DNA from 2 places in the Sinomonas terricola genome. Region 2 is predicted to be linked to the other one. Evidence: riboswitches for the same ligand, from Rfam matches in the RefSeq annotation. Region 2 holds a riboswitch; the other holds the start of a gene.
The links. A riboswitch is a leader RNA that binds a small molecule or an ion and turns the genes downstream of it on or off. The one in region 2 is predicted to bind cyclic di-AMP.

Region 1 (4,400 bases), on a different contig from region 2:
GTGACGCGAGTTCCCCGAGGGCCCGCTCGAGGGGAGCACGGCGATACAGGCCGAGCAGCGGCTGGAGCCGCCCGTCGTCGTCCTCGGCCAGGAACGCGTCGACGTCATGCTCTGCCGCTTCCGCCGTGAGCCGCGTGAGAGCTTCCGCGGCGCGCGGCACGTCGACCGCGAGCACCGCGACCCACGGAGGCGCCCCCGCGGCCGGCCGCCCCGCCCCGAGCGCCGCGACCCCGGCGCCGAGGGCCGCGACGGGCCCCCCGAACCGCGGTTCCTCGAGCACAAAGAGAACGTCGCTCCGCGCGCTCTCGCGTACGCCGCCGCCCGTACCCACGCCCCGAGGGCCGACGACGACGGCGCGCCCCGCCCCGGCGACGGCCGCGAGGGCGCGCTCGAGGAGCGTCGATCCGTCGAACACGAGCAGCGGCTTCGGGAAGCCGCCGAGCCGGCTCGAGCGGCCGCCCGCGAGGATGACGGCATCGAACGCCAGGCTGGCCGCCCCGCGCCCGGGCGTGTCTCCGTTCAGGCCGCCGACTCCGGGGCGAGGAACGGACTCCACTGGGCCACGGGCTTCTCGAGTTCCTTGATCTGCCACACCGTCCCGATGGGCGGCTGAGGTGTGAAACGGAGCTTCCAGCCCATCTCGGCCGGCGTGTGATCGCCCTTGACGTTGTTGCAGCGGAGGCAGCACGCCACGAGGTTCTCCCAGCTGTCCGCACCGCCGCGGGACTTCGGGAGCACGTGGTCGATCGTGTGGGCTGTCTTGCTGCAGTACGCGCACTGATGCCCGTCCCGTCGCAGCACGCCGCGTCGGCTGACGCTCGCAGTGTGGGTGCGGCGGGGTCTGATGTATCTGTTGAGCAGGATGACGGACGGGCGTCCGAGCACATCACGAGGACCGACGACCGGATCGTCGTCTTCCACCACGATGCTCGCCTTCCCGGCGAGGACAAGCACGAGCGCCCGGCGGAAGCTGACAACCGCCAGTGGTTCGTATCCGGCATTCAAGACGAGTGTGCGCATGCGCGTTCCTCTTCACGGCCGCACCCGGTCAGGGGCACAGGGCCGGCTGCCCTGTGCGTGGCCGGGCTGATCGACACTCTTAGAGTACTGAACGTCTTCGCAGTTCCACGAACGGAGGGTCTCTCCGGCGCAACGTGTACGCGATTATTCACCCGCCGGACACCTCGCGAAACAACGCAGCGCCCCTCCCGGAGGGGAGAGGCGCTGCGCTGAGCGTTGGTGCGGGCTGATCAGCCGCCGACGCGGATGAAGACCGGGCCGGAGCCGACGTTCACGCTGTAGAGAACAGTGTTGCTGCCGTTCCAACCACCGTGGACGGCCATGCCGTTGCCGACGTACACGGCGATGTGGGCCATGCCCATGCCGCCGTTCTGGTAGTAGGCGAGGTCGCCCGGCTGAGCCTCAGCGGCGCTCACCTGACGGCCGAGCGAGAGGTAGCCCGCCGGCCAGCCGTGGTAGTAGATGCCGACCGCGGCGAGCGCGTTCGTCACGAGGGCGGTGCAGTCCTGGTGCACGCCGAGCTGCGCGTACGCGGCAGCGGCGATCGCGGCGCCCATGCCGCTCGAAGCCACCGGCTTCGCGGCAGCCGGGGCGGCAGCAGTGTTGGTGGATGCCGTGCGGACCGTGTTGCTGACGGTCTGCACCGGGGCCGGGGCGGCCTGCGACTCGACGGCGGGGCGCTCGAAGCTGACCTGAGCGCCGGCGTCAGCGGCAACGTTGGACTCGACGGCCGTCTGGACCTCGAGGGCGGTGGGGGCGGAAGCGTCACGCTGCGTGGGGATTTCCGCAGCGTTCGCGGCAACGCCGCTCGTGAGCACAAGGCCGGACGCGGCAGCAAGGACCGCAGCCTGACGGCCCACGCCACTGGCGTTCTCGGTCACAGCCTTGGCAATGACGGCGATGGAGGAGGTGTTCTCGGCGCGGTGCCGAGCGATTCCAGCGCGAGTGGACATCTCGGGTGTTTCTCTCTTTCGTCGCCGCGCACCACGGGGTATCGGTACGCGGTTGAGGGAGCGGCCACTGGGGGAAAGCCGCACGAGCCTCACGGTCAGGGGTCAGCGGAGCGTGTAGAAGGCGGAGCTTTCGGTGTGGGTCGACTTCGCCTTCTGTGACGTGTCCATGCGGTGGGCGCGGACGGCGTCGGAGAGGACCGAGGCATGGCCGCCAGCCTGACGGCTGACGATGCCTGCGTTACCCGACGCAGCCTGCACAGCAGCGATCAAGCTGCTGCGGACCAGCGCGGCCCGGTGACGCGCAATGACGTTGCGTGACGACACAGAGGTAGCCTCTCCCAATGCCTGCGAGGTGAGCTGTCGGGTTCGGACTGGAAGTATCCGGCCTCCCGGTGCGAACACCGGGCTGCTTTACCCCAAGGCCCTCCGTGAGGAGGACCAGAATTGGTTCCCCCGCCCCTGCCAGACGGTTGTGCGAACGGATTCCGGTCGGCGGCAGAGCTAGGCAATCCGACCGGATGTTCCAACTTGGTTGGAGTTGGAACAAGAACGAGCGTAGCGGACGCAGAACGAAAAGTCACATTCGGATCACAGCCAAAACCAAGATCATCACGAACCGGAAACAGCGGATCCGAGGACTCCGATCAGAGCCACCCGACCGGATCGACGACCTCGCCGTTGACCATGACCTCGAAATGGAGGTGGCAGCCCGTCGAGGCGCCCGTGGTTCCGCTCAGCGCGACCGCGTCCCCACGGCCCACCTTCTGGCCCACCGAGACGCTGAACGAGGAGAGGTGGTTATACGTGGTCTCGAGCCCGTTGCCGTGATCGATGACGACGCGGGTGCCTCCGCCGAAGGGGTGCCAGCCCGCGAAGGTCACCGTGCCGGCCGAGGAAGCCCGCACTGTAGAACCGCATTGCGCGACGAAGTCCTGGCCCCGGTGGAATTCGCGCGCTCCCCCGATCGGGCTCACTCTGTACCCGAACGGCGAGGACTGCACGAGCGTATCGAGCGGCGCACCGAGCGAGCCCTTGGCCTGGGCGGGCGCAATGCTTCCTGCGGACTGGGAGCGGAGCAGACCTTGGAGCTTCCCATCGGGGTCTTGGGCAACGGGGTCTTGGGCGATTCCGATGCCGGACCGGGCGAACGTGACGGGGGCCGTCCGCGGGCGCTGAGACGAGCGCTTCGGCCGCGGCAGCAGGCTCAGGCACTGGAGCGACCGCCGTGCCGATCGCCGCCGTCTGAACGCCTACGGCGAGCACGACGCCGGTCGCGGCGAGGGCAACGCCCAGCTTGTGGCCGGTGCTCGCGGTCGCCGCGCGCATGAGGTCGCGGGCAGGGGCCTGGCGGAGCGAGCGCCGCTGGGCTCGCGCGGCGTCGCGGGGTCGCAGGCCGGTGGAGGAATCGGGGCGCGCCGACGACGGCGCATGCGCGCGCCGTCGCCCATGGACGGGTGAAGTCAAACTCGTAGCCTCTCTCTTCCGCCTGCGGAGTTAGCTGTCGGATTCGAGTCGGAGAGCAATGACTCGGCCCGCACGCGCGCGAACGCATGGGGGCTTCACCCCGAGACCGCTTCCGCGGTCGAGTGGTGGGTCCCCCGCCTCTGCCATGGGTGGGTGCGGCCAGCTCCGCTGGCAGAGCTCGGCGCACGGAGACGGCGGCGCCAGTGGGCGCCACCCCCATGATACGTCGGGCGGGGCCGTTTCGTAATCTTCCCGTTACCTTTAGTGAGACAGGTCTCGCAGCTTGCCGATCACGCATTCATCCAAAGAACGGAATTAATGTGAGAAGCCGATGTTCGATCCTGTGAGAAGTTCAGGAATGTGCCGTCAGCCGATCGAGACGAACACGTGGGCTGCGACCTCGACGGGAAGTTCGAGCGCGCCGTCGACCTTGGGCGTCCGCACGGAAATGTAGTCGCCGACCCGCTCGAGGGCGATCTTCGCCCCAGGCCGGATCCCGCCTTCGTCGAGCTGCGCGAGGAGCTCGGGATCGACCTGGATGGGCTCGGCGAGGCGGCATACGACGACACGCGAACCCGGCGCATACTCACGCATCGCATCGACGAGCGTCACGACGCCCTCGGCGAATCCTTCAGAGGGCACGCCGCCGAGCGCCTCGAGTCCGGGGATCGGGTTGCCGTAGGGCGATTCGCTCGGCTTGCCGAGCAGTTCGTAGAGGCGTCGCTCGACGCGCTCGCTCATGACATGCTCCCAACGGCAGGCCTCGTCGTGGACGTATGCCCAGTCGAGGCCGATGACGTCCGCGAGCAGGCGCTCCGCGAGACGGTGCTTGCGCATGACCTCCGTCGCGCGCTTGCGGCCCGAGTCCGTGAGCTCGAGGTGGCGGTCCCCCGTGACGACGACGAGGCCGTCGCGCTCCATGCGCGCCACGGTCTGGGACACGGTCGGGCCTGAGTGGCGGAG
Region 2 (4,400 bases):
GGGGCGGAAGTCGCGCGCGGCCTTGACCGCGGCAGGCCCGTCAGCGGCAACTTGCACGCTCCACCCCGTCATCCGCAGGCCCATGCTCATGAGCTCGGAGAGGCTCGGTTCGTCGTCGACCACGAGAGCACGGATGGGCGAGCCGTCTGGGTGGGTCAGGGACGGCAGGTTGTTGGTCGTGTAGGGGCTTGCCATGGTTCCAGCCTCCTGTGGATGGGTAGTCCAAGCCTGAGTTCTTCCTGTGTGCACCCTGTGGAGCCAAGCGTAGACCTCGGCCCGAATATCGGTGCCCTTGCGCGGGGCGAAGCACAGCCAGTCCAGCCGAACGGCACAGCGGCGGCACAGGATTCGCGGCGACTCTGGTTGCAGCTGACAGACGACCCACGGAGGAACAGCATGTCACTCGGACAGAACCCCGCGCCGCAGGACCCCCAGCCGGGCCGCGCGCCACAGCAGCCCACCCCGGAGCAGCCCGCCCGGCCGGTCGACCCGGCCGCGCAGCCGACCGAGACGCTCTACCCCAGCCAGGCCCCCACCGCCGTGCAGCCCGGCGTCCCGCCCGCGCAGGGCCAGGGCTGGGGCGGGCCGGGGCAGCATCCCGCGCCCGGTGCGCAGCCTGCCCAGGGTTGGGCTGCGCCCGGCTCCAACGCGGCACCCGGGTGGGGCGCGCCGTCGTCCGCCCGTCCCCAGGGCCAGGGCTATGGCCCGGGCTATGGCGCGCCGGGCCAGGGCTGGGGTGCCCCGGGCTCACCCGCATCCGGCCAAGGATGGGGGCAGCAGCCGCCCGCGGCCCCCAAGAAGGGGCGGCTCGCCCGCCTCACGCCCGTCCAGAAGGGACTCGCCGCGGCGGGGGTCGCCGTCGTCGTCGTGGGCGGTGCAGGCGCCGCGGTGTACGCGGCAACGACCGCGGTCAACAACGCGGCGAATGACAACGCCGGCGGCCAGGGCCTCGGCGGCCCGGGCGCTGGCCAGAACGCTCCGGGCCAGAACGGACCCGGCCAGAACGGCCTGCGCCAGGGCGGCGGGTTCGGCCCCGGCAACCTTGGCCTCGGCGCGGCGGGGCAGGCGGTTCATGGCGAGTACGTCGTGCAGCGCAACGGACAGTACGTGACTGAGCTCGAGCAGACCGGCACGATCACGGCCGTCTCGGCCAGCCAGATGACCGTCAAGAGCCCCGACGGCTACGTGCAGACGTACGCGATCTCGTCGCAGACCACGATCGCGAGCTTCGGCGCCCGGGGCACACGCCAGCAGGGCCAGTCACAGGGGCAGTCGCAGTCCCAGGGCCAGGGCTCTCTCACGGCCTCGAGCCTCGCAACGGGCCAGAGCGTTCGCGTCACCGCCCTCAAGGACGGCAACGCCGCGCTCACCATCCTCGTTGAATCCGCGGCGAGCTCGTCCGGGTCCAGCACGCCGGGTGCGACGGGCCAGAGCAACTAGGCCGGGTTCCTTCGGTGGTGGCCACTCGTTGGTTGAAAGGTGGCCACTCGTTGGTTGAAAGGTGGCCACTCGTCATGCCCCCGACGAGTGGCCACCTTTCGCAAGTCGAGTGGCCAGATCTCGCCCGGGCTTCAACGAACGACGGCGCCGCTTCCCTCGGTGGGAAGCGGCGCCGTCGTCTGTGGTCGCCTCGGCTTGCCGCCGTGTGGACGGCAACCGATCAGTACCAGTTGTGCGTGTAATGAAACGCGAGGGCGTTCGCGGGGGAACCGTAGCGGCTCTTGATGTAGCCGAGGCCCCAGTCGATCTGGGTGCGGTAGTTCGTCTGCCAGTCGTCTCCGGCGGAGGACATCTTGCCGCCCGGGAGCGCCTGGGCGATGCCGTACGCGCCGCTGCTCGAGTTCGTGGCGGTCGTGGTCCAGTTGGACTCGCGGTTCCACAGCGTAATGAGGGCCTGCATCTGGTCCTGGCCCCAGCCGAACTTGGCGAGCTGGGTCGAGGCGTAGGCCTGGGCGCCGGCGGGGTCATTGACCGGCTGGGTCTTGAGGAGTTCGGCCTTGGCGGCGGCCGCGGCGGCCTGGGCCTGCTGGTCGGCGTCGGCCTTCGAGATCGAGCCGACGCTCGGACGGATGAAGTCGAGCTTCGCGTCGGCCGCGGCGTTGATCTGGGGCGAGGCAACGGGGGAGATCGAGCCCGCGGCCGCGACGTCGCCGCCGGCGGCGGCCCCGCCGCTCACGGCCGCGGCAAGGCCGACGGATGCGGCGACGACGGCGTTCCGGTAGCGGCCGCCGGTGGCGGTGCCCAGTCCGGCGGTGATGCGGGTGAGGCGGCTCGGCGGGGTCTCCGCGCGATGGCGGCCCCGACGGCGCACAGGCGTACCCAGGGTCATGGTGTTGCTCACGCAAGGAACCTCTCGTTAGCGCCTGCGAAGTTAGCTGCCGGGTTCGGATGCGAGCCATCCGGCCCTCGCCATGTGGCGTGGGCTTCACCCCTGGCCGCGGTCCCGCGCTGGGCGGAACCTGAGGCGACCGATTGGGTCCTCCGTCTCTGCCTTAGATGTCACGCTGAGCTGTCGGCAGAGTTCGGCGAACAGGGGCTCAGCGTTGCGCGGGGTTTCCCGTGCACTTGTTCCACCGTACGGTATGACGTGAACCTTTGTCACATTTGGGTAACAGCGGATGGGCAGGGCCCGGATAGGGGCCGGATATTCTGCAGAAGGGAGCGCGGACGAGTCCAGTTCGCATGCACACTCGCGGGCGTGATTTCTACAACTGTCCGAATAATGAGACAGTTGCGCGGTCACCGGACAGCTCTGCGAAGCCCCGATGCCGTCGAACAATATTCGACGGAGCCCGATTTTCGGGCCCTAGATGTGAAAAAACAGGTTCACATGTGCCACTTGCCGAATTGTGAGATATGTCACAATCTCGCGATTCGTCTCATTATGTGAGACGGGACCCCCATTGTTACTTGCCTGTAGCCATTGTTACGGGGACACTCGAAGTGTGAACAAGAACTCAACGGCTCCTGCACTGGACATCCGCACCGGCCCATCGGCCGCTCGGACGATGTGCCGTTGTCGAATGCATAGCTGACTGCGCCACCCCAGCACTTGGCTTTTCGCTCCCCCTGTTCAGCATTCGAAGCCGTACGCGGCTAGTCACATAGAGGTCAGCACTTCATGTCAGTTGCATCCGGATACGTCCACATCTCTGTCCGCAACGCGCAGCGCGCCCAGGCCGCTGCCGCCCGTCAGCCGTTCGGCGGCCGCACCACGGGCCAGCCTGAGCCCTACGGCGCGTCCCGCCCCCTCCGCCCCGTCGAGGACTACTCTCCCATGACCGCGCCGACCCCCGTGATCGCTCCGGGCGTCGAGCCGGTCCGCGCGGTCGCCGCGGACACCGTGGCCCACGGCTTCGTCCTCTACGTCGGCATCTCCGAGGAGCAGGCCGCGGCCGCGGGCTCCTCGATCGCCCGGATCGCGCAGGAGATCCGCGCCTACGCCCAGAACCTCGTTCCGGGCGTCGAAAGCTACGCGGCCGTCGCCGTCGCCCCGGCCGCCGCTCAGGGGAGCCCGCTCGACGTCGTCCGTTCCACGTTCGGCGATCCGACCATCGGCAACCGCCCGCGCCCCGAGCCGCGCTCCGCCCAGCCGAACGAGAGCCGCCCGAGCGGCGTGCTCATCGACCTCGCCCGCCGCGAGGTCCACCTCGACGGGCTCACGCTCAACCTCACGTTCAAGGAGTTCGAGCTCCTCAACTACCTCGTCGAGAACGGGACGCGCACGGTGAGCCGCGACGAGCTCCTCGAGAACCTGTGGAAGAACGCCGAAGAGGTTCCGAACGAGCGCACGATCGACGTCCACATCCGCCGCCTCCGCTCGAAGCTCGGCCGCCTCGCGAACACCGTCCGGACGGTGCGCGGGCAGGGCTACCGCTTCTACGAGCACCCCGAGGTGGTCGTGTGGGCGGCGCCGGAGTACTCCATCTGACGGACCCGGCCCCTAGGCTTGCTCCATGAGCAAGCACCACGTCAAGAGGCTCGTCGTCCTGCGCCATGCGAAGGCGGCGTGGCCGGAGGGCGTGCCGGACATCGAGCGCCCGCTCGCGGAGCGCGGCCACGCCGACGCCCCCGAGGCGGGGAAGTGGCTCCTGCACCACGAGGTCGTGCCCGACTTCATCCTCTGCTCGGTCGCGCTGCGCACGCGCCAGACGTGCACGTGGGTGTGCGACGAGCTCGGCGACCTCGCTCCCACGCCCAAGCTCGAGACAGGCCTGTACGCGGCCGGCGCGGGGCGCATGCTCGCCGTCGTCAATCACGTGCCTGAAACGGTGCGCACGCTCCTGCTCATCGCGCACATGCCCGGCGTCCAGGACCTCGTGCTGCGCCTCGCCTCGCGCGACTCGGATCAGGACGCCTATCTCGACGCCGCGAACCACTTCCCGACGACTGGCCTCGCC

Region 1: linked by a shared signal. The riboswitch ahead of SPF06_RS05485 (hypothetical protein) and the one ahead of SPF06_RS16680 (aggregation-promoting factor C-terminal-like domain-containing protein) in region 2 are both predicted to bind cyclic di-AMP.

The regions. Positions count from the first base shown of each region.
Region 1 covers NZ_JAYGGQ010000002.1:182,314-186,713, forward strand. The annotation lists gene SPF06_RS05470 (NTP transferase domain-containing protein) at 1-556, opposite strand, end outside; gene SPF06_RS05475 (HNH endonuclease) at 520-1,020, opposite strand; gene SPF06_RS05480 (NlpC/P60 family protein) at 1,251-1,973, opposite strand; gene SPF06_RS05485 (hypothetical protein) at 2,076-2,297, opposite strand; cyclic di-AMP (ydaO/yuaA leader) riboswitch at 2,302-2,460, opposite strand; gene SPF06_RS22090 (M23 family metallopeptidase) at 2,618-2,974, opposite strand; cyclic di-AMP (ydaO/yuaA leader) riboswitch at 3,442-3,608, opposite strand; gene SPF06_RS05495 (iron-dependent transcriptional repressor DtxR) at 3,804-4,400, opposite strand, start outside.
Region 2 covers NZ_JAYGGQ010000014.1:17,751-22,150, forward strand. The annotation lists gene SPF06_RS16670 (response regulator transcription factor) at 1-195, opposite strand, end outside; gene SPF06_RS16675 (hypothetical protein) at 397-1,440, shown strand; gene SPF06_RS16680 (aggregation-promoting factor C-terminal-like domain-containing protein) at 1,661-2,341, opposite strand; cyclic di-AMP (ydaO/yuaA leader) riboswitch at 2,346-2,538, opposite strand; gene SPF06_RS16685 (winged helix-turn-helix domain-containing protein) at 3,122-3,931, shown strand; gene SPF06_RS16690 (SixA phosphatase family protein) at 3,957-4,400, shown strand, end outside.